Regions from separate parts of the Stenotrophomonas sp. K-6 genome, predicted to be linked through region 3. Evidence: predicted binding sites of a transcription regulator. Region 3 holds the regulator's gene; each other region holds the start of a gene.
What was found. Region 3 encodes FliA, which starts transcription of late flagellar genes. Its sites were predicted from a motif close to TAAAGTTTNNCNNNCNNNGGCCGATAA; they were not measured.

Region 1 (5,457 bases), on a different contig from region 3:
GTTCGAAGTCCTCGATGGCAGCGGTGGCGCGTTCACCGGCTTCGCGGGGGCGGCCGGTGAGCTGCAGCGTGTGGAGGGTGCCGGTGCGTTGCAGGCGAGCCTGGACAGCCTGTCCGGCAAGGCCCATGCGCTGGCCACCGCATCGACCTTCGACAGCATCGACATGAACCGCCGTGCGCTGTCGGCCCGCGTTGGCGAGGTGCAGGCCGCACCGCGTCTGCGCGGTACCTGGCAAAGCGCGCTGGGCGAGGCGGGGCAGGGCAGCTTCGCCGGCAACGGCGTGGCCACCCGGGGCTGGATGATGGGCCAGGACATGGCGCTGGGCAGCCACGGCATGCTCGGGTTCGCGTTCGGTGAAACGCGCAGCTTCGGCGGCCGTGACTGGGGCAGCGACCGTGGGCGCGACCGCCAGTCGCAGGCGCAGTTGTATGCAGGCTGGGGCACCGGCCGCGCCTATGCGATGGGGCAGCTGGGGGCAGGCCAGTTCACGCGCGAGATCGACCGCCAGTTGCTGCTCGGCGCGGGCCAATACGGTGTCAACGCACGCTATGGCGGCAGCTTCAGTGCGGCCAGCGTGGAATCGGGATATCGCTTCGGCAATGCCGTCGCGTCGCTGACGCCCTATCTGGGCGCGGAGTATGCCCGCGTGGACAGCGACGGTTTCAGCGAGCAGGGCGGCATGGGCTTCGGCCTGCGGACGCTCGATGCGGTCAGTACGCGCACCCAGGCCTTGATCGGCATGCGTGCCGAGCGTCGCTGGGGTGGGTGGTCGCTGCGCGGCTATGCCGAGTGGCAGCAGCACCTGGCCAGTACGGGACAGGTGCAGGAGGCCAGTTTCGTGGGCGTGGAGGCCTGGGCGCCACTGTCCGGCCTGCAGCCGGCGCGCTCGGGCGGCCTGTTCGGGCTGTCCGTGGAATCGTGGTTGAGCCGCAACACGCGCCTGGCGTTCGGCTATGACCAGCGGTTCGGCCCGCGGGGCGATCTGCGCCAGGTGCAGCTGCGCTACTCGGCCGGGTTCTGAGGGCGGGCCCCACCGCGAGGTGCGCTACAAAAAAGAGGGCGCGATCCATGATCGCGCCCTCGTCGTTTTGATCGCCGCAGCAGATCAGTTGCCGCGCAGCGTTCCCAGCCGCGGCGTGGCGCGGCCCAGTGGCATCTTCAACTTGCCGATCGACAGGATGCGCGACTCGGCGATCTGATCGGCGGCGCGCTGTGGCGCGATGCCTTCGCTCTGCGACAGCGCGAAGATGCGGCCCAGGTTGTGGTAAATGCTGCGGATCAGGCGCATCGCACGCTCGCGGTTGTAGCCGTCGATTTCCAGCGAGACGTTCATCACGCCGCCGGCGTTGACCGCGTAATCGGGCGCGTAGAGGATGCCGCGCGCATGCAGCTCGTCACCCACGTCCAGGCTGGAGAGCTGGTTGTTGGCGGTGCCGCAGACGATCTTGCACCTCAGGCGCGGCAGCGTCTCCGGGTTGATCGCACCTTCCAGGGCGCAGGGCGCGAAGATGTCGGCATTGACGTCGTAGATGTCCTCCGGCTTGACGGCTTCGGCACCGTATTCGGTCACCGCACGCTCGACCCGCGCGCTGTCCAGGTCGCTGACGTACAGCTTGGCGCCGCGGTCGCGCAGCAGCTTCACCAGTTCCATGCCGATGTGGCCCAGGCCCTGCACCGCGATGCTGGCCTTGCCGACTTCCTCATGGCCCAGCTTGTGCTGCATCGAGGCCATCAACGCCTGCAGTGCGCCGTACGCGGTGAACGGTGCCGGATCGCCGGAGCCGCCATGCACCTGGTGTACGCCGGTGACGTACTCGCTTTCCAGGTAGATGTTCTCCATGTCGTTGACATCGGTGCCGACATCTTCGGCGGTGATGTAACGCCCGCCCAGCGAATCCACGTAACGGCCGAACGCGCGGAACAGCACTTCGGTCTTGTCGCGCTTGGGGTCACCGATGATCACGGCTTTGCCACCGCCTACGTTGAGGCCGGCCAGCGCGTTCTTGTAGGTCATGGTGCGGCTCAGCCGCAGCGCATCTTCCAGGGCCTCGTCAGTGCTGGCGTAGGGACGCATGCGCACACCGCCCAGGGCTGGGCCCAGCGTGGTGTTGTGGATCGCGATGATCGCCCTCAGGCCGGCATCGCGGTTGTGGCAGAACACCACTTGCTCGTGACCGGTAGATTCGAGGGTTTCAAATAACATGGTGGCTCCGATGGTGCGAACGGTGGCGAACAGCGGCGAACGCGCCAGCAAAAGGTGGGGTGTAAAACAAAAAAAGCGACGTCGTCGGGTCTCGGACGGGTCGCGCGGCGCCATTCTAGAGCATTCCGCCGGAGGGTGGTGTCAGGGTTCCGCTGCGGGGGGCATGGCCACCGCCATTAAAGTTGCTGACGTGCAGGCCGATGCCGTCGCAAGGGTGTGCATCACCGGCAATCGCAGGACGGATCACGTGGGCGCAGTCGCAACAAGGCAAGTGCGGTATCCCACGTGGCCAGGAGCCCTGGCGTGACGGGCGCAGTCTTCCTCGCGGTCGTGGTGGCAGCCCTGCTGGGTGGGGGGCTGCTGCTCCGCCGCCGGCGTGCCGCGGCGGCTCCGGCGGCCGCCCGCGCGGTAAGCGGGCACTACCCGGCAACCGCGGCCGCTGGCGCGCCCCTGCACCAGGCAGCCGATCCCGTGGCGGCCCTGCAGGTGGGCCTGCACGCGCTCGCTCTGGTGCCCCGCAGTGGCGATCCGGCCGATGCGGCGGTCGGCCATTCGGTCGAACTGCGCGATGCGGTCACCGCGTCCCTGCTGGCCCGGGACTGGTCGGCCAAGCATCTGCCGCGTCGCCCGCAACTGCTGCCGCAGCTGATCCAGACCGTCAACGACAGCGACGCCTCCGCCCGCGCCATGGCCAGCATCATCGGGCAGGATCCGGTGCTGACCGGCAACCTGCTGCGGATCGCCAACAGTCCCGTCTACCGGGTGCAGGCCAAGCCGGTGGAAACCCTGCAGCGTGCCGTCACCCTGGTCGGCACCGACGGGATCCGCCAGATCATCAGCGCGGTGCTGGTGCAGCCGGTGATGCAGCTGCAGTGCGACGCGTTTCCGCAGTTCAGCGCGGTGATCTGGGAGCATGCGCTGCTGGCCTCGCGCGTCGCCGCCGACCATGCGCGCACGGTGACCCATGAGGACGGTTTCGCTGCGCAGTGGCTCGGCCTCACTCAAGGGCTCGGCGCGGCGCTGGTGATGCGCCACCTGCTCGATGCCTGCGCGCAACAGCAGGTGGCCGCGCCGCCGCGCGTGCTGGCCGCCGACCTGCTCGACAGCTGGACCCTGCCGGTGGCGAGCCGGATTGCCGCGGCATGGGAGTTGCCCAAGGCCGTGCATGATGCCCTGATCCGCCAGAGTGGCAGTGGCCTGGCCGCCAGCCTGCGTTTCGCGCGGGCGGTGGCCGCGGCCAGCCTGCTGTGCCGCCATGGTCAGATCGGGCAGGTCCAGGCACTGGCCTGGCTGGAACAACTGGACGACACGCCGCCGCATGCGCTGCAGTGGATCTGGCGTCGCGTACACGGACGCTCGGTGGAAACGCTGGAGGGCGATGAGCCCGGATTCGAGGTGGCGCAGGCCGGCTGAGCTAGAGCTGCGATTCCAGCGGCAGCCAGCTGATCGCGCGTGCGCTGGCCCGCAGCCAGACGCCGGCCTCCGGCTCGGTGTACAGCCAATGCGGCGGCTGCGCATCACGCTCCAGCCAGCGAACCTTGTCATCCGGCCCCAGCGCCACCCAATAGCTCTGGCGCGGGTCGGCCAGGTGCAGGTATTCCTCGCGCAGCTTCCCCGCCAGCACGGGATCGTCGAACAGCACGCCCATCTCGGTGTTGAGATAGGCTGAGCGGGGGTCCAGATTGAACGAACCGACGAAGCCGCGCTGGTCATCGATCATGAAGGCCTTGGTGTGCAGGCTGGCGCCGCTGCTGCCGAACAGGCCGCCGCCATCGACATTGCCACGTGATTTGAGCTCGTACAGCTGCACGCCACTGCGCAGCAGTGGGGCGCGGTAATGCATGTAACCGCTGTGCACGGCAGCCACGTCATTGGCGGCCAGGGAGTTGGTGATGACCGCGACCTGGGCCCCGCGCGCGACCATCGCACCCAGCCCTTCGGTGCCGTCCTCACCAGGAACGAAGTAGGGCGAGATCAGCAGGGCTTTATGCCGTGCGCTTTCCAGTTCCTGCACCAGGCGCGTGACCAGCCAACCGGCCTGATCGTCGCGGCGGTGCTTCATCGGCGGGTCCGAGGCGATATCCACGTGGTCCGTCCAGTGAAGACCCAGCGTATCGCGGTAGTACGATTTCTCCGCCTGCGAGCGCGCCACGCGTTCCAGGTAAGGCTTGGCACTGTCCAGCCGCGCTTCGTGCTCGCTTTCGCGGATCAGCAGGCGCAGCTGCGGTTCGGTATAGAACGCCAGTGCACGGATCGGCACGGCGGTATCGCTGTTCCAGTAATCGTCGAAAATCGTGTTGGCCTGCTGCACCGATTCGCCGGCCACCAGCAGGTCCAGGTCGCGGAAGTTCACGTCCGGGCGCGCGCTGAAATACTCCTCGCCGATATTGCGGCCACCGACGATCGCCACGCGCCCGTCGGCGATCCATGACTTGTTGTGCATGCGGTGATTCACGCTGAAAACGCGCTGCACCATCTCGACCAGGCGCCAGAGCCCGCTGCGGTTGCGGAACGGGTTGTACAGGCGGATCTCGATGTTGGGGTGCGCATCGAGCGCCATCATCAGCGCGTCCTTGTCCTGTGCGTTCATGTCATCGAGCAGGATGCGGACCCGCACGCCGCGCTCGGCCGCGCGGTACAGCTCGTTGGCCATGAGATGGCCGATCAGATCGTCGTGCCAGATGTAGTACTGCAGGTCCAGGCTGCGCCCGGCGTGCTGGGTGATCACCGCGCGCGCGGCGTACGCATCCAGTCCATCGGACAGGAAGGCCACACCGCTCTGGCCAGGATGCTCGGCCTGCAGGCGGGCCAGCTCGCGATCGATCGCGGTCTGGTCGGCCTGCGTGGGCAGCACCGTGGAACGCTCACCCAGGGCCTGCGGGGTGAGGTGGTCGGCCAGCAGCAAGCCGCTCAGGACCAGCAGGATCAGCAGGGCGAAGACGATCCCCAGCCAGCGCAGCAGCCGGCGCCAGAACGGTTTTTTATCGGTCATGCCCTGATCGTAAGCGGCGCGGGCGTGCAGCGCGAGCGCTGGCGCGGTTCAGAAGCGCTCGTCCGGCGCCAGGTAACGCCATTGGCCCGGCGCCAGTTTGCCCATCGCCACGCGGCCGATGCGCAGGCGGCGGATGCTGATGACCTCCAGCCCGACCTGGGCGCACATGTCGCGCAACTGGCCCGGATGCACCGGCTTGATCGCAAAGCGCAGGCGGGTTTCGTTCTGCCAGCTCACCTTGCACGGTGGCAACGGCCAGCTG
Region 2 (5,457 bases), on a different contig from region 3:
CGATCGCCCGCCGCCTGCAGGATCCGCTGGCCGAACTGGTCAAGATCGAGCCCAAGGCGATCGGCGTGGGCCAGTACCAGCACGATGTGGATCAGTACCGCCTGGCGCGCGCGTTGGATGCGCGCGTGGAAGACTGCGTCAACGCGGTCGGCGTGCACGTCAATACGGCTTCTGCCGCGCTGCTCTCGCGCGTGTCCGGGCTGTCGTCCACCGTGGCCGAGAACATCGTGCGGCACCGCGATGACAACGGCCCGTTCAAGCGCCGCAAGGACCTGCTCAAGGTGCCGCGCCTGGGCGAGAAGACCTTCGAGCAGTGCGCCGGCTTCCTGCGCATCGCCGATGGCGATCAGCCACTGGATGCCTCCTCGGTGCACCCGGAAGCCTACCCGGTGGTCGAGCGCATCGTGGCCGCCACCGCGCGCCCGATCAAGGCGCTGATCGGTGACGGCAGTTTCCTGCGTGGGCTCAAGGCGGAGCAGTTCACCGACGAGACGTTCGGTGTGCCGACCGTGCGCGACATCCTCAAGGAGCTGGAAAAGCCGGGCCGCGATCCACGCCCCGAGTTCAAGGCCGCGCGCTTCGCCGACGGTGTCGAGGAACTGAAGGATCTCAAGGTCGGGATGATTCTGGAAGGCGTGGTCAGCAACGTGGCCGCGTTCGGTGCCTTCGTGGACATCGGCGTGCACCAGGATGGCCTGATCCACATCTCCGCGCTGTCGGACACCTACGTCAAGGACCCGCGTGACGTGGTCAAGGCCGGTGACATCGTCAAGGTGAAGGTGCTGGAGGTGGACGTGGCGCGCAAGCGCATCGCGCTGACCCGCCGCCTGGACGACACCCCTGCCCCGGCCAAGGCCCCCGGCGAGCGCGATGCGCGCCCAGCCGGTGGCGGTCGCCGCGAGGGTGGGGCAGGCAATGGGCCGCGCGGTGGTGGTCGTGGCACCCCGTCCGGCCCGCGGCCGGGCAGTGCCGCGCCGCCGGCCAACAATGCGCTGGCCGATGCCTTCGCGCGGGCCAAGCGCGGCGGTTGAGTCCGGCTCGGGTACACCTTAAAGGCCGCCTTCGGGCGGCCTTTGGGGTTTCTGGCCACCCGTTCGTGCCGAAGGCACTTCTGGTTTGACGTGCGTTTACGCAGACTTCCTGTTGAATGCCCGTATGGTGGACGGGCGGCGGGGAGGCCAGATGACCGACAAACAGGCAGAACCGGGCGACCGGCCGGGCCACAGTGTTCAAGCCGAGGCCGCCCTGCCGGCCATGGCTGAACACGCCCGACGCCTGGAAATGATCATCGAGGGCACTGCGGCCGGCACCTGGGACTGGAACATTCCCGACGGCCTGATGCGGGTCAACGAGCGTTGGGCGCAGATCGTCGGCTATACACGTGAGGAGTTGGCGCCGATCACGCCGGAGACCTTTTTCCGGCTGGTCCATCCCGAGGATCTGGCGCAGTCCAACATGTTGTTGGACGAGCACCTGGCGGGGCGCTCGGCGCATTACGAGAGCCTGTGCCGGATGCGCCACAAGCGCGGGCACTGGATATGGGTGCAGGATCGCGGGCGTGTCTACGAACGGGACGCGCAGGGCCGGCCGGTCTGGATGGCCGGCGCGCATGCCGATGTCACCGATCTGCAGCAGGCCCGACAGGACGCGGCGGAGATGCGCCAGCGGCTGCAGGCCGTGGTCGATGCGTCCGACGAAGTGGCGGTGATCGCCACGGACGTCAACGGCGTGATCAATCTGTTCAACACCGGAGCACAGAAGTTGCTGGGCTACGCCGCCGAGGACGTGATCGGCCGGCTCGACCTTGGGCAGTTCCACGATCCTGATGAGATGCGCGCCTATCTGCAGGCCGACACCGATGCCGATGGGCGCCTGCCGACCATCTTCCAGGCACTCACTGCACGGGCGGCGCAGGGGACGTGGTCACGCCAGTGGACCTTCGTGCGCAAGGATGGTGAACGACGCCAGGTCCGCTTGTCGATCAGTCCGCTCGACGGTGCGGGCGGATTGATCGGCTACGTCGGCATGGCAGTGGATCTGACCCCGCTGCTGGAAGTGCGCGAACGGGCGTACGTGGCGGCGAAGAAGTTTGCCGGTGCGTTTTCCTCGGCAGCGCTGGGCATGGCCCTGGTCTCGCTGGAAGGGCGCTGGCTGGACGTCAATGATGCGCTGTGCGGGATTCTCGGCTACACCCGTGCCGAACTGCTGCTGATCGATTTCCAGACTCTCACCCACGCCGATGACCTGAACACCGATCTGGCCCTGCTTGGCGATCTGCTGGCCGGGCGCCGCGACCACTACCACATGGACAAACGCTACCTGGGCAAGGCCGGCAACCTAGTCTGGGGGCGCCTGTCGGTCTCGCTGGTGCGTTCGGAGAGCGGCGAGCCGCTGCATTTCGTGTCACAGATCCAGGACGTGACGGTGCAGCACCAGAGTAGCCAGCAGCTACGCGAATCAGAACAGCGCACCCGGGTCACCCTGGATGCGGTCGCCGACATGGTGCTGACCCTGGACCTGCACGGTGGCATCCAGTACGCGAACGCCGCAGCCACGCGCGCGCTGGCCGGCGAGGGCGCCGAGTCGCTGGCGGGCAGTCAGCTGCAGGACGTCATGGAGCTGACCACCGAATACGCGCCGCGCTCGCCGCTGGACCTGGCGGTGCTGCTGGACCCGGAGAGCAATGCGGTCGATCTCCATTCGGATCTACTGCTGTCGGTGGGGGCCCACCTGCTGCCGGTGGATGTCACCCGCGCCTGGCTGCGCGGCGAGGACGGGCAGACGACCGGCGCGGTCTGGGTCATCCGTGATGTCACCCAGCAGCGCGCCCGACAGCGGGAAGCACGGCACCTGGCCGAGGTCGACCCGCTCACCGAACTGAGCAACCGGCGCGGGTTTGAAGCCCACCTGCAGCAGGCGATCACCCGGGTCGCGCGGACCGGGCAGTCGGCATCACTGATGTACATCGATCTGGACCGCTTCAAGCCGGTCAACGATACCCATGGTCATCTCGCCGGCGATGCCGTGCTGTGGGCGGTGGCAAGTCTGCTGCGCCATGGCGTGCGTGATTCGGACATCGTGGCGCGGCTGGGGGGCGATGAATTCGCGGTGATCCTGGCCGGCTGTTCGCTCAAACGCGCGCGCCGGATCGCCAGCGACCTGCTGGAGTCGCTGCGCGGGCTGTCCATTCCCTGGGACCTGCAGCGGCTGAAGGTGGGCGCCAGCATCGGCATCGCCCGGATCGGCGGCAGCATGAGCGTGGACGATGCAGTGGCCGCCGCCGATGCGCAGTGCTACCGGGCCAAGGCGATGGGGCGTGACAACGTGCAGGTGGAGACTCTGGTGGCGGGGGACGTGGAGGTGTTTGAGAGCCAGGACGGCTCGGAGGGTGGCGAGTGAGCCGGTTCAGGGTGAACTGCGGCGCGCCCTAAAGCTCGCGCAATCGCGGCCGTTATATGACTCGCAGTCATTGCCTGCACACTCACGTGGATATCTGGCTTTACACCTGTTCGAACGGTTCATTGCCGCCGCCTGGCGCGGTGTTTGAAGCGCACTGAAGCAACGTCAGCCGCACTGGCGATCTTCGTGAGTCCAGCCAACGGAATACCGCTACCGGGCCACCGCCCGGGGTTGACCTATTCGCTAAACGGACACCGAGGTCTAACGATGCTTACTTCAGGCTTGCACACGCATGTGCCCGACCGTGCCTCCGATAGAGGTGCATGGTCCCCGCGACACGCTTTCGCCGCATTGTTCGCTTCCCGCCGCAGCACGGAGGGCGCTGTTTCCGCCGCCCGACAGCGTCAGTGCGAGCTGGAAGACCAGGTCAAGGCCCTGCATCGGGTGCAGGCGGTCATCGAGTTCCAGCTCGATGGCACCATCGTGCACGCCAATGACAATTTCCTGCAGACGCTGGGCTACACCCTGGAGGAAATCCAAGGCAGGCATCACGCCATGTTTGTCGATCCCGAGTACGCGCAGAGCAGCGAGTACCGGGACTTCTGGGCCAATCTGGGCCGCGGTGAGTTCGACGCGGGGCAGTACCGCCGCATCGGCAAGGGGGGGCGGGATATCTGGATCCAGGCCTCGTACAACCCGGTCTTCGACGCCAACGGGCGGCCCTACAAGGTGGTCAAGTTCGCCACCGACATCACCGCGCAGAAATTCCAGACCGCCGATTTTGCCGGCCAGTTGGCGGCGATCAACAAGTCCCAGGCGGTGATCGAGTTCGACTTGGACGGCCGTATCCTGGCGGCCAACGAGAACTTCCTCGCGGCCATGGGGTATACGCTGGACGAAGTGCGCGGGCAGCACCATTCGATGTTCGCCGAGGCCGGATATCGCGAGAGTGCCGAGTACCGCGCGTTCTGGCTGAAACTCGGCCGTGGCGAGTACGATGCGGGCCAGTACAAGCGACTGGGCAAGGGCGGACGTGAGGTCTGGATCCAGGCCTCGTACAACCCGATCTACGATATGAACGGGCGGCCGTTCAAGGTCGTCAAGTACGCCACCGACATCACCGCGCAGGTACGCGACACGCAGGCGCTGCAGGCGGCGGTGTCCCAGACGCGCGAAGTGGTCGCGGCCGCCCAGAGCGGGGATCTGACCGGGCATATCGACACACAGGACAAGAGCGGGCCGATCGGCGAGCTCTGCGCAGGCATCAATGCGCTGGTCGAAGCGATGGCCGGCATCATCGCCCAGATCAAGCTGGCGGCAGACACCATCGCAGTGGGTGCCAGCGAGATCGCAGAAGGCAACAGCGACCTTTCCGTTCGCACCGAGCAGCAGGCAGCCGCACTGGAAGAAACCGCCGTTTCCATGAGGGGCCTGACGGCCACCGTGAGGCGTACCGCCGACAACGCCGTGCAGGCCAATCAACTGGTGGGTGGGGCAGTGGCAGTGGCCGCGCAGGGTGGTCAGGTGGTCAACGAGGTGGTATCGACGATGTCGCTGATCAATGACTCCTCGCGCCGCATCGTCGACATCATCGGCGTGATCGACGGCATCGCCTTCCAGACCAACATCCTGGCGCTCAACGCAGCCGTGGAAGCGGCACGTGCCGGTGAGCACGGGCGCGGGTTTGCCGTGGTGGCCTCGGAAATCCGCTCGCTGTCGCAGCGCTCGGCCGAGGCGGCCAAGGAGATCAAGCAGCTGATCGGGGATTCGGTCGAGAAGGTCGGGGCGGGCACGCGCCAGGTCGAAAGCGCCGGGCGCACGATGGACGAGATCGTCGTCAGCGTGAAGCGGGTAAGCGATCTGATGGCGGATATCAGCACGGCCGCGCGTGAGCAGAGCGACAGCATCGAGCAGATCAACCAGGTGGTCGAGCATATCGACGAGAGCACCCAGCAGAATGCCGCCCTGGTGGAGGAAGCGTCGGCCGCCGCGCGCAGCATGGAAGAGCAGTCCACCCAGTTGCTGCAGACGGTGGCGGCGTTCCGGGTGGGGGCGACG
Region 3 (5,457 bases):
CCAGCATCGACTGCAGATAGTCCAGCGACTGCTGGGCCGCGTCGAAGTGATGGGCTTGCAGCGTGGCCTGGCCCGAGCGCGCCATGCCGAGGGTTTCCTCGGCGGCGTGGCACAGCTCGACCATCGCCTGGATGCCGAGGAAGCCCGCGCCGCCTTTGAGCGTGTGGAACCCGCGGAACACGGCGTTGAGCTGGTCACCGTCCTGGGGCGCCTGCTCCAGCGACACCAGCTGTTCGCCAAGGCGATCCAGGATCTCCTGGGCCTCGAGGATGAAGTCGGCAGCGATATCGTCCGGAACAGCACTCATGATCGTTAAAGTCCCAAATCGGAGAGCAGGTCGTCAGCGTCGACCTGTGAAACCTGGTGGCGGTCCAGACCGGTCACGGCCGGGCCGGCCAGACCGTTGTCGCGCTTGTGCGCGGTGTCGTCCTGCGGCGGCAGCCCGAGTGCACCGAAGCCTTCATGCACGCGACGCACGATGCCCACCACGCGGCGGATGATCTGCCCGGTGAGATCCTGGTAGCTCTGGGTGAGTGCGATCTCGGTCAGGTTGTGGCGGATGCGGTCCAGCTGCTGGTCCTGGTCGGCCGTCACGCCATTGGCGCGCAGCTGCTCGGTGAGCGTGCGGCATTCTTCGGCCAGGTCCAGGGTGCGGTGGGTGGCCTGTTCGGTCATCGCCACCACGTGATCCAGACGCGCGCAGGCATCGTCCAGTTCGCCGGCTTCGCTGGGCAGGCTGGGCAGCTCGCCCAGTGCCTGGCCCAGCTCGCGGGCAAGCCGGTTCAACCCGGCCATCATCGGCTGGGTCCGCAGTGCGGCCAGTGCATCGATTTGCTGACGCCACGCTGCTTCGTCGCCCGATTCCAGCGCGGCCAGTGCATCCTGCAGGCGCTGCACCAGCGCTGATTTGTCGCTCAGGGTTTCCATCAGGCGCTCGCCGCCAGACGTTCGAAGATCTTGCCGAGCTTTTCTTCCAGGGTCTGGGCGGTGAACGGCTTGATGATGTAGCCGTTGACGCCGTTCTGGGCCGCTTCGATGATCTGCTCGCGCTTGGCTTCTGCGGTCACCATCAACACCGGCAGGGTCTTGAGCTTGGCGTCGGCGCGGATGGCCTTGAGCAGGTCGATGCCCGTCATCACCGGCATGTTCCAGTCGGTGACCACGAAATCGAACGGCTGGCTCTGCAACAGCATCAGCGCGGCATGCCCGTCCTCGGCTTCGGCGGTGTTGGTGAAGCCCAGATCGCCCAGCAGGTTCTTGACGATACGACGCATGGTCGAAAAATCGTCGACGATCAGGATACGCATGTTCTTGTCCAAAGCTCTTTCCTCGGTCTTAATGGTTCTCGAGGCCGGCGTCGGCCGCCTCGAAGATTTTCAGTCGGCCACGCAGGCGCAGCACGGCCTGGCCATGGATCTGGCACACGCGCGATTCGCTGACGCCCAACACGGCGCCGATCTCTTTCAGGTTCAGTTCCTGCTCGTAGTACAGCGACAGGACCAGCTGTTCGCGCTCGGGCAGCAGTCCGATGGCGTTGCCCAGCTCACGTCCGAACTCACCGCGCTCCAGCACCTGCTGCGGGGTCGGGCCGCCCTGGGCAACGGTGTCCAGTTCGCCCTGGTCCTCGATCCGTGATTCCAGGCTCAGCACCTGGCCGCGCGAGGCATCTTCCATCAGGCGCAGGTAGTCCGGCAGCGGCATGTCCATCGCGGCGGCCACTTCCGTGGCGCTGGCGGCACGGCCGGTGCTCTGCTCAAGCCGGCGGATGGTGGCGGCGGCGTCGCGGGCGCGGCGGTGGACCGAGCGCGGTACCCAGTCGCCACGGCGGATCTCATCGATCATCGAGCCACGGATGCGGATCGAGGCATAGGTCTCGAACGAGGCGCCCTGGTCGGCGTCGTAGCTGCGCGACGCTTCGATCAGGCCCATCATGCCGGCCTGGATCAGGTCGTCCACTTCCACGCTCGCCGGCAGGCGGGCGGCCAGGTGATGGGCGATGCGGCGGACCAGGTCGGAGTGCTGGGCAATGCACTCGTTGGCTGCGACCCGCTGGACCTCTTTGTATTGTGCGGCGCCTTTCATGCGGTCACCCCGCGTTGCTTGAGGATGCGTTCGAGGAAGAACTCAACGCCGCCACGTGGCTCGGTCGGGGCCTGCCAGCGTGCGGTACGGCGCGCGATCTCGGTCAGTGCCAGCGCCGAGGGGCTGGACGGGTAGGCCTTCACCACCGGCTGCTGGCGCTGGACCGACAGGCGCAGCCAGTCGTCCTGCGGCACGCAGCCCAGGTAGTTGAGCGAGACATCGGCGAGGAACTTCTCGCAGACGCGGGTCAGCTTCTCGTACAGCACCCGGCCTTCATTCGGGTCGCGCACCATGTTGGCGACCACCTGGATCCGGTCCACGCCGCGTTCGCGCGAGAGCACTTTGATCAAGGCGTAGGCGTCGGTGATCGAGGCCGGCTCATCGCAGACCACGACGACGGTGTCCTGGGCGGCCTGGCAGAACGTCAACACGCCGTCGGTGATGCCCGCGGCCGTGTCCACCACCATGATGTCCAGCTCACGCTCCAGCTCGGAAAACACGTTGATCAGCCCGATGTGCTCGGCCTGCTGCAGCTCGGCCATGTTGCGGCGGCCGGAGGCGGCCGGCACCACCAGCAGGCCGCCGGGGCCTTCGATGATGACCTCCTCCAGCGTGCAGCGCCCGGCGATCAGGTCGGCCAGGGTCACGGTCGGCTTCAGCCCCAGGATCACATCGACATTGGCCAGGGCCAGGTCGGCATCCAGCAGCAGGGTGCGTTTGCCCATGCTGGCAAGCGCCACGGCCAGGTTGGCCGAAACGTTCGTTTTGCCCACGCCGCCCTTGCCGCCGGTGACGGCGATGGTGCGGACCGGGCCCAGCGGCTGGCTTCGGGTAGCCGACAACGGGAAGGTCTGGGTCAGCTTGGCGTACTCACGCGACGGCATGGTTCAACTCCGGGTTGCAGGGCATATCGGCCGCGCGGCGCAAATCTTCAAGGCGAAGTACAAGATTGGCCGCACTGGCACGGTGCAGGTCTTCAGGAACGTCCTGGCCATCGGTGACCCAGGTGATCGGCAGGCGGTGGTCCACGGCCACCGACAGGGCGGTACCGAAGCGCCCGGTCTCGTCCAGCTTGCTCAGCACCACACCCTGCGGGTTGGCGGCGCTGAAGCGGCGGACCACCTCGTCCATGTCGCCGAAACTGGTGTTGGCCGGCAGCACCAGCAGGGTGCGGATCTGCTCGGCGGCCCGCAGCCACTGCAGCTGGGCGGCCAGCGCACGGTCGCGCGGGCCCAGGCCGGCGGTGTCGATCAGGACCAGTTTGTAGTCCTTCAGGCGTTCCAGCAGCTGGTTCAGATCGCTGCCACTGCTGGCCTCGTGGACGGCGATGCCGAGCTGGCGGCCGAAGCCGTACAGCTGCTCGCGGGCGCCGATGCGGCCGGTATCGGTGGTGACCAGGGCCACATCGCGGGCGGCGTGGGCTTCGGCGAAGCGCGAGGCCAGCTTGGCGATGGTGGTGGTCTTGCCGGCACCCGTCGGGCCGACCAGGGCGATCACGCCGCCCGCTTCGAGCGGGTCGACCGGGGCGATCGGCAGCTTCTTGGAGAGCAGGCCGAGCATCAGGCCGCGGCCACGGTGGGCTTCGGTGTCCAGCGGAATCTGCATGGCCACGTCACGGCTGATGCCGGCGTCGAAGCCGTATTCATCCATCAGGTCCAAGGCGGCCGCACGGACCGGCGAGCCGCGCAGGCGTTCGTCGGTGAAGCGGTGCATCTCGCGCTCGATGACGTGGCGCATGCCCGCCACTTCGTGACGCAGCTGGCGGAGTTCTTCGTCGTCGCGCGGGATCAGGCTCAGCTCCGGCACGCTGGCCACGACCGGTGCCGGTTCGTTGGCGGCGGCCGCGGTGGTCACCGGCAGCGGCAGCGGCAGCGCCGGCGGTACGGCGGTGGCCACGATCGCGGCCGGGGCGAGCACCGCCGCGGCCGGCAATGCGGGCTCGTCCATTTCATCCAGTGGTGGATCGATCACGAAACGGGCGCGGTTGATCGCGGCGGGCGCGGCAACAGCCTCCACCGGCTCGGCGGGCGCCGCCGCCGCGGCCTGCTCGACATTGAACGGCGCGAAGATCTGCTCCGGCAGCGACGGTTCGTTGACAGCCGGGTTGAGGCCTGCGCGGGCCAGGGTGGCGGCAAAGCCATCACTGCCGCGCGGCGGCACTACTTCGTGGGCGGTATCGAGCGTGCGGCCGGTCGCGCCGACAGCGGCGCGCGCCAGGGCGGCAACGGCCGAAGTGGTGGCCGCGACCGGCTCGGGCGTGGCGACCGGGGCCTTGCGACGGGTCACCGCCGCGATCACGGCATCGGCGGCGCTGCGTGGGCGCGGGGCCGGCGGCGGAGCGACGTCCTTGCGGGCCGCTTCCAGGGCACGCTGCACGGCGTCTTCATCGTAGTTCGCCGCCGCCACGATTTCGACACCTTCCGCGATCCGGCGGTTGGACAGGATCACGGCGTCCGGACCGTGTTCCTTGCGCACCAGGTTCATGGCCGAGCGCATATCGGAGGCGACGAAGCGTTTGATTTTCATGCTGTGGTACCGGGACTGGGGCGGCGGAGTGGTGGAAGGGAAACGCTGGTTGTCGGTGGTCTGCACGGTCAGGGATTCCCTTTATTTCCTGCTGCGGTGAATTCGAATGAGGTGTCTGTTTTCTGTCGCGTTGCCGTCGGGCGCCTGGCTCAACTGATCGTGCCGACCAGCTTCAACCGTTTGTCCTCGGGTACCTCGCTGTAGGCGAGTACGGACAGCGAGGGGACGCTGTGGCGTACCAGCCGTGCCAGCGCGGCACGTACCGGGCCGGGGACCAGCACGACCGCCGGCTCGTTCTTCGCTTCCTGCTTGCCGACACATTCGGCCAGGCTTTGATGCAGTCGCTCGGCGAGTCCGGGTTCCAGCGCGGCGCCGTTGCCCTGAGTGGACTCCTGCAAGACGCGTTCCAGTTGCGGATTGAGGGTGAACACCGGCAGCTCCGCCGACATGCCGGCGATCTCCTGCACGATGAAGCGGCCCAGTGCATTGCGTACGGCAGCGGTCAGCACGGCCGGGTCCTGGCTGGTCGGGGCACTTTCCACCAGCGATTCGACGATCTTGCGCAGTTGGCGGATCGGGATGCGTTCGATCAGCAGGTTCTGCAGCACGCGCACCACGGCCGAGAGCGGCAGCGACTTCGGCGTCAGATCCTCGACCAGCTTCGGTGCGCTCTTGGCCAGGTTGGCCAGCAGCTGCTGCACTTCTTCATGGCCCAGCAGTTCCGGGGCGTGCTCGCGGATCAGGTGCGATAGATGCGTGGCCACCACGGTGGCCGGATCGACCACCGTGTAGCCCATTGTTTCGGCGTTGGCGCGCTGGTGCGGCTGGATCCAGGTGGCGTCCAGGCCG
Region 4 (5,457 bases), on a different contig from region 3:
GAACATGATCGCGATCGCGCTGGCCGCCTTCTCCTTGGGCACCACCGAGGTGGCGATGATCGAGCCGATCGAGAAGAACACGCCGTGCGCCAGCCCGGTCAGCACGCGCGCCACGATCAGCGAGCCGTAGCCCGGCGCCACCCAGGCGATCAGGTTGCCGAGGGTGAACAGCAGCATCAGCGCCACCAGCAGGGTCTTGCGCGGCACCCGCCCGGTCAGCGCGGTGAGCACCGGCGCACCGACCGCCACGCCCAACGCATACAGCGACACCAGCAGCCCGGCCGAGGGCAGGGTGACGCCGAGGTCGGCGGCGATGGTCGGAATCAGGCCGACGATGACGAATTCAGTGGTGCCGATGGCGTACGCACCCAGCGTCAACGCCAGCAAGGCCAAGGGGATACCACGGGACATGGACGGTTACCGGTGGGGAGTGAGGCTGCGCAGTCTGCGCGCCGTACTCTTGCGGAAAAAGCGGCCTTCACGCCAATCACTGTTGCCCCATGGTCAATAATGGAGCACCTCCACCCTGCCGCCGCCATGAAAACGACCCTGGATGAGATGCAGGCCTTCATTGCGGTGATCGACAGTGGCTCGATCACCGCGGCCGCCGAACAGCTCGGCCAGACCACCTCCGGGGTCAGCCGGGCGCTGGGCCGGCTGGAGGAAAAGCTCGGCACCACGCTGTTGACCCGCACCACACGTCGTCTGCAGCTGACCGAGGAGGGCGATGCCTTCCTGGCCCAGGCACGCACGATCGTGGCCTCGGTGGAAGCGGCCGAGGAACAGATCGCCGCCCGGCGGCAACGCCCGGCTGGGCGCCTGCGCGTGGATGCGGCGATGCCGTTCGTGCTGCACGTGATCGCCCCGCTGGTGGTCAGCTATCGCGCGCGCTATCCCGATGTGGCGCTGGAGCTCAACAGCAGCGAGCGCTACATCGATCTGCTCGAGCGGCGCACCGACGTGGCCATCCGGATCGGGCCGCTGGCCGATTCCACCCTGCACGCGCGGCCGCTGGCGCACAGCCGCCTGCGGGTGATGGCCAGTCCGGCGTACCTGCAGCAGCACGGTACCCCGCGAGATGTGGCCGCGTTGGGCGAGCACACGCTGCTCGGCTTCAACGAGCCCGATTCACTCAATCACTGGCCGCTGCCCGGCGCGACCGACGCGCTGCTGCACGTGCGCCCGGCGGTAGCGGTCTCCAGCGGTGAAACCCTGCGCCGGCTCGCGCTGGAGGGCGTCGGCATCGTCTGCCTGTCCGACTTCATGACCCACCGCGATCGTGACGCCGGCACGCTGGTCCAGCTGTTGCCGGACCTCACCGTGGAGGTCCGCCAGCCGATCCACGCCGTGTACTACCGCAATACGGCGGTCTCGGCGCGGATCAGCTCCTTCCTGGATCACCTGGCGCAGGCCATGGTGGGTACCCCCTTCGTCCGGTAGTGCCGGCCGCTGGCCGGCACCACGCATGCGTCACGCCGCGCGAGGCAATCCGGTCACCGCACCGCGTCCCGTATCCAGCACGAACACATCCACCGCGGCATTCAGGGCGACGGCCTGCTCTTCCATGCTGCGCGCCGCCGCGGAGGCTTCTTCCACCAGGGCCGCGTTCTGCTGCGTGGTCTCGTCCATCTGCACCACCGTCTGGTTGACCTGCTCGATGCCGGCCGACTGCTCCTGCGATGCGGCGGCGATGTCAGCCATGATGTCGGTAACGCGCTGCACGCTGCCGACGATCTCGCCCATGGTCCGCCCGGCCTGCTGCACCAGCGCCGCGCCGCCGTCGACATCGGCCACGGACTGATCGATCAGTCCCTTGATCTCCTTGGCGGCCCCGGCCGAGCGCTGCGCCAGCGTGCGCACTTCGCTGGCGACCACGGCAAAGCCGCGGCCCTGTTCCCCGGCGCGCGCTGCTTCGACGGCGGCGTTGAGCGCGAGGATGTTGGTCTGGAACGCAATGCCATCGATGACGCTGATGATCTCGGCGATCTGACGCGACGAGGCCTGGATGGCGCCCATGGTGGTGACCACCTGGCTCACCACCTCGCCGCCCTGCGAGGCGACCGAGGCGGCACTGATCGAGAGCTGGTTGGCCTGCCGCGCGTGCTCGGCGTTCTGGCGCACCGTGGAGGTCAGCTCTTCCATCGAGGCGGCGGTCTCTTCCAGATTGGCTGCCTGCTGCTCGGTACGGCGTGACAGATCGCTGTTGCCCGCGGCGATCTCGCCTGCGGCCGTCTGGATGGACTGGGCCGCGTGCTTGATGTCGCCAACGATGGTGGTCAGCTGGCCGGTGGTGCGCGCCATGTCATCGCGCATGCGCGCGAACACGCCGTGGAAATCGCCGTGCATGTGCGCGCTGAGATCCCCGCCGGCGATCGCCTGGAGCACGCGCGAGACTTCGCCCAGATCCTGCTCGGTGGTGCGCATCAGGCGGTTGAGGCCGCCGACCATCTCCCGGAAGTCGTGCTGGTAGCGCGCTTCATCACCGCGCAGGCTGAAATCACCCAACGCCGCTGCCTCGGCCAGTCGCTTGATCTCGGCATTGATCGCGCCGAGGTTGGCCTTGGCCGTGTCCAGCGCCTGGGTGATCACCGCCTTCTCGCCGGGCAGGCGCTCCATGTCCACCGACAGATCACCGACCGCATAGTGGCCCATGATCTCGATCGCGCGCAGCTTCACCTGGATGTGGTTGGCGACCAGGGTGTTGTTCTCGCGCACCATCTGGCCGTAAGCGCCAGGCAGGGCGTCGGCATCCATGCGGTAGCTGATCTGGCCGGCGTCGTGGCGCTGGGCCATGGTTGCCTGCGCATCCAGTACGGCCTTGAGGGTCCGAGTCACCTCGCTCATCGCCGTGCCGAGACGGCCGATTTCGTCGCGGCTGCGCACCGCCACCGTGTGCTCCAGATCGCCGCGTGCGACGGCGCGGGCCGCTGCTTCCACCGCGATCACCGGTGCGATCACCGCGCGTCGCAACCACAGCGCCAGCACCACCAGCAGCACCACGGCAGCCAATGCCGTCGTGATCGCCGATGCCACCAGCGCGGCGCGCGCGCGCTCGGACGTGGCGTTGGTTTCAAATTCGGCACGTTCGTTGGCGCGTGTCGCCAGCGCGTCCAGCGTGGTGCCAACGCTGCGGTCCGCACCACGTACCAGCGCATCGGCCGCCTGGGTGTCATAGCCACTGGCGGCAAATGCCTCCAGCGCCCCACGGTAGCGGGCCTCAAGGGCACGGTGCTCGGTCAGGAACTGATCGGCCAGCGTGCGGGTCTGCTCGTCGCGGCTGGTGGCGAGCGTGCCGGCCAAGTCCGCGATGCGGCGTCCTTCCGCATCGAATGCCGCCAGGTGACGCTCGCGTTGCACATCGTCCGCACCGCGGATCAGCACGTTCTTCCACTCCTGCACCTGCAGGCGGAACTCGCGCTGGAGCAGCTCGGCCTGTGCCTTGCGGGCAAGCTCAGGAGGGACCTCGGTGGAGAGGTTGCGCCACGCTGAACCGAGCCCGGCCAGGGCGGCCACGACGATGATGATCAGGCCAAGCGACAGCGCGCCCAGCAGTTTGAACTGAAGACTCAGGGCGCGTGGATGCGCCGGTGCGGAGGACGTCATGGGAAATGAAAAGTAGGGAAGGGCAATGCGGTATCGGTCTGCCTAGAGCAGGCTGAAGTGCGACGCCTATCACGGTTACCGTTCCATTAAACGTTGTGACGACCGTGTGTAGATGAAAATTGGTCACATATGGAACGAAACGGCACTGGACAGATAGACTATATGTAACTAATGTAGTTACATGAAATCGAGTAACCAGTTCTCCGACGCGCTGCACGTGATGGCCCATCTGGTCGGCCAGGACGGCCCGCGTACCTCCGAGCAGCTTGCCACCTGCCTGCCTACTCATCCGGTGGTGATCCGGCGCCTGCTGTCTGCCCTGCACAAGGGCGGGCTGGTTACCAGCGTGCGCGGCCATGGCGGCGGCAGCCAGCTGGCCCGGGAACCGGCGCAGATCACGCTGTATGACGTGTACGTGGCCATCGGCGCGCCTGCGCTGCTGCACACCGGCGCCCGCGAGACCGGCCGCGGCTGCCCGGTGCAGCGCGTGGTCAACGATGCCCTCGACGACAGTTACCGCCAGGCCCAGGCCCTGCTCGAGGCCCGCCTGCACGACACCACTTTGGCCACCCTGGGCGAGGCCTTCGCCCGCCACCTGGCCCACCACGCTGCAGGAGTTCCTCATGACGTTTGATGCGATTGTCGTCGGCGGCAGTTTCGCCGGCCTGTCCGCCGCCCTGATCCTGGCGCGCGCCCGCCGCGAGGTGCTGGTCATCGACAGCGGCCTGCCGCGCAACCGCTTCGCCGCGCAGTCGCACGGCGTGCTCGGCCAGGACGGCATTGCCGGCGCCGAGCTGCTGCGCAACGCCAAGACCCAGCTGCTGGGCTACCCCACGGTGCGCTGGGTCAGCGACACGGTCACCACCGCCCAACCGACCGTGGATGGCTTTGTGGTCGGCACCGAAAACGGTGACATCTGGGCCACGCGCAAGCTGCTGCTGGCCACCGGCATCCGCGACGAACTGCCCGACCTGCCTGGCCTGGCCGAGCGCTGGGGCCACAGCGTGGTGCATTGCCCGTACTGCCACGGCTACGAGATCGGGGGCGGCGCGATCGGTCTGCTGGGCGGGCATGAGAAGTCGACCACCATGGCGGCGTTGCTCGCCGACTGGGGCGACGTCACCCTGTTCGCGCACGGCATGACGCTGGAGGCCGATGACCTGGCCGCGCTGCAGCGACGCGGGGTCAGCATCGAATACGACGCCGTGGTCGGGCTGGAAGGCGAGGCACCGGCCCTGAGTGCCGCCGTGCTCGCCGATGGCCGCCGGGTTGAACTGCGCGCGCTGTTCGTTACCGCGCGCCAGCACATGAGCACGCCGCTGGTCGAACAGCTCGGCTGCGTGCTGGAGGACAGTCCGATCGGCGTGCTGGTGCAGGTCGATGCGGGCAAGCAGACCAGCGTGCCCGGCATCTACGCAGCGGGCGATGCAACGCTGGTGGGCAATATCAGCCTGGCCAGCGCCGAAGGCGTGCGCGCCGGGGTGAGCCTGCACCATGCGCTGGTCGCCGAGGACAGCCGGGCCAGCCGCTAGGATCAGGGGCGTGGCCGGTCTGCGAGCGGCAGGCCCGCCCCAAACGGAAACAGCCGCCCTGCGGCGGCTGTCCGTCACACCTGTCGGTGGGCTCAGGCCTGTTCGGCGCTTGCCGCATCCAGCTGCTGCACATCCTGTGCCGACAGCGCGACATTTGCGGCCGCCAGCACCTCCTTCAACTGCTCGACACTGGTGGCGCTGACGATCGGCGCGGTGATGCCCGGGCGCGCGATCAACCACGCGATCGCCACCTGCGAAGGACTCACGCCATGCGTGCTGGCCACATCGTCCAGTGCACCGAGGATGCGCAGCCCACGCGGAT

Region 1: AC13F7_RS04920 (HDOD domain-containing protein) is a predicted target of FliA. The motif match lies at 2,381-2,407, and genes of this name have one in related genera.
Region 2: AC13F7_RS12425 (methyl-accepting chemotaxis protein) is a predicted target of FliA. The motif match lies at 3,429-3,455, and genes of this name have one in related genera.
Region 4: AC13F7_RS00525 (methyl-accepting chemotaxis protein) is a predicted target of FliA. The motif match lies at 3,740-3,766, and genes of this name have one in related genera.

What each region holds. Positions count from the first base shown of each region.
Region 1 covers NZ_JBSPUC010000001.1:1,122,207-1,127,663, forward strand. Annotated here, with positions in the region: gene AC13F7_RS04910 (S8 family serine peptidase) at 1-1,021, shown strand, start outside; gene AC13F7_RS04915 (Glu/Leu/Phe/Val dehydrogenase dimerization domain-containing protein) at 1,106-2,203, opposite strand; gene AC13F7_RS04920 (HDOD domain-containing protein) at 2,537-3,616, shown strand; gene AC13F7_RS04925 (phospholipase D family protein) at 3,618-5,195, opposite strand; gene AC13F7_RS04930 (rRNA pseudouridine synthase) at 5,244-5,457, opposite strand, start outside.
Region 2 covers NZ_JBSPUC010000003.1:447,991-453,447, forward strand. Annotated here, with positions in the region: gene AC13F7_RS12415 (Tex family protein) at 1-1,031, shown strand, start outside; gene AC13F7_RS12420 (PAS domain S-box protein) at 1,255-3,399, shown strand; gene AC13F7_RS12425 (methyl-accepting chemotaxis protein) at 3,667-5,457, shown strand, end outside.
Region 3 covers NZ_JBSPUC010000002.1:24,799-30,255, reverse strand. Annotated here, with positions in the region: gene AC13F7_RS05535 (chemotaxis protein CheA) at 1-307, opposite strand, end outside; gene AC13F7_RS05530 (protein phosphatase CheZ) at 313-927, opposite strand; gene cheY (chemotaxis response regulator CheY) at 927-1,319, opposite strand; gene AC13F7_RS05520 (RNA polymerase sigma factor FliA) at 1,336-2,082, opposite strand; gene AC13F7_RS05515 (MinD/ParA family ATP-binding protein) at 2,079-2,966, opposite strand; gene AC13F7_RS05510 (AAA family ATPase) at 2,953-4,608, opposite strand; gene flhA (flagellar biosynthesis protein FlhA) at 4,758-5,457, opposite strand, start outside.
Region 4 covers NZ_JBSPUC010000001.1:119,539-124,995, forward strand. Annotated here, with positions in the region: gene AC13F7_RS00515 (MFS transporter) at 1-411, opposite strand, end outside; gene AC13F7_RS00520 (LysR substrate-binding domain-containing protein) at 538-1,440, shown strand; gene AC13F7_RS00525 (methyl-accepting chemotaxis protein) at 1,471-3,603, opposite strand; gene AC13F7_RS00530 (Rrf2 family transcriptional regulator) at 3,785-4,237, shown strand; gene AC13F7_RS00535 (NAD(P)/FAD-dependent oxidoreductase) at 4,227-5,135, shown strand; gene AC13F7_RS00540 (aldo/keto reductase) at 5,228-5,457, opposite strand, start outside.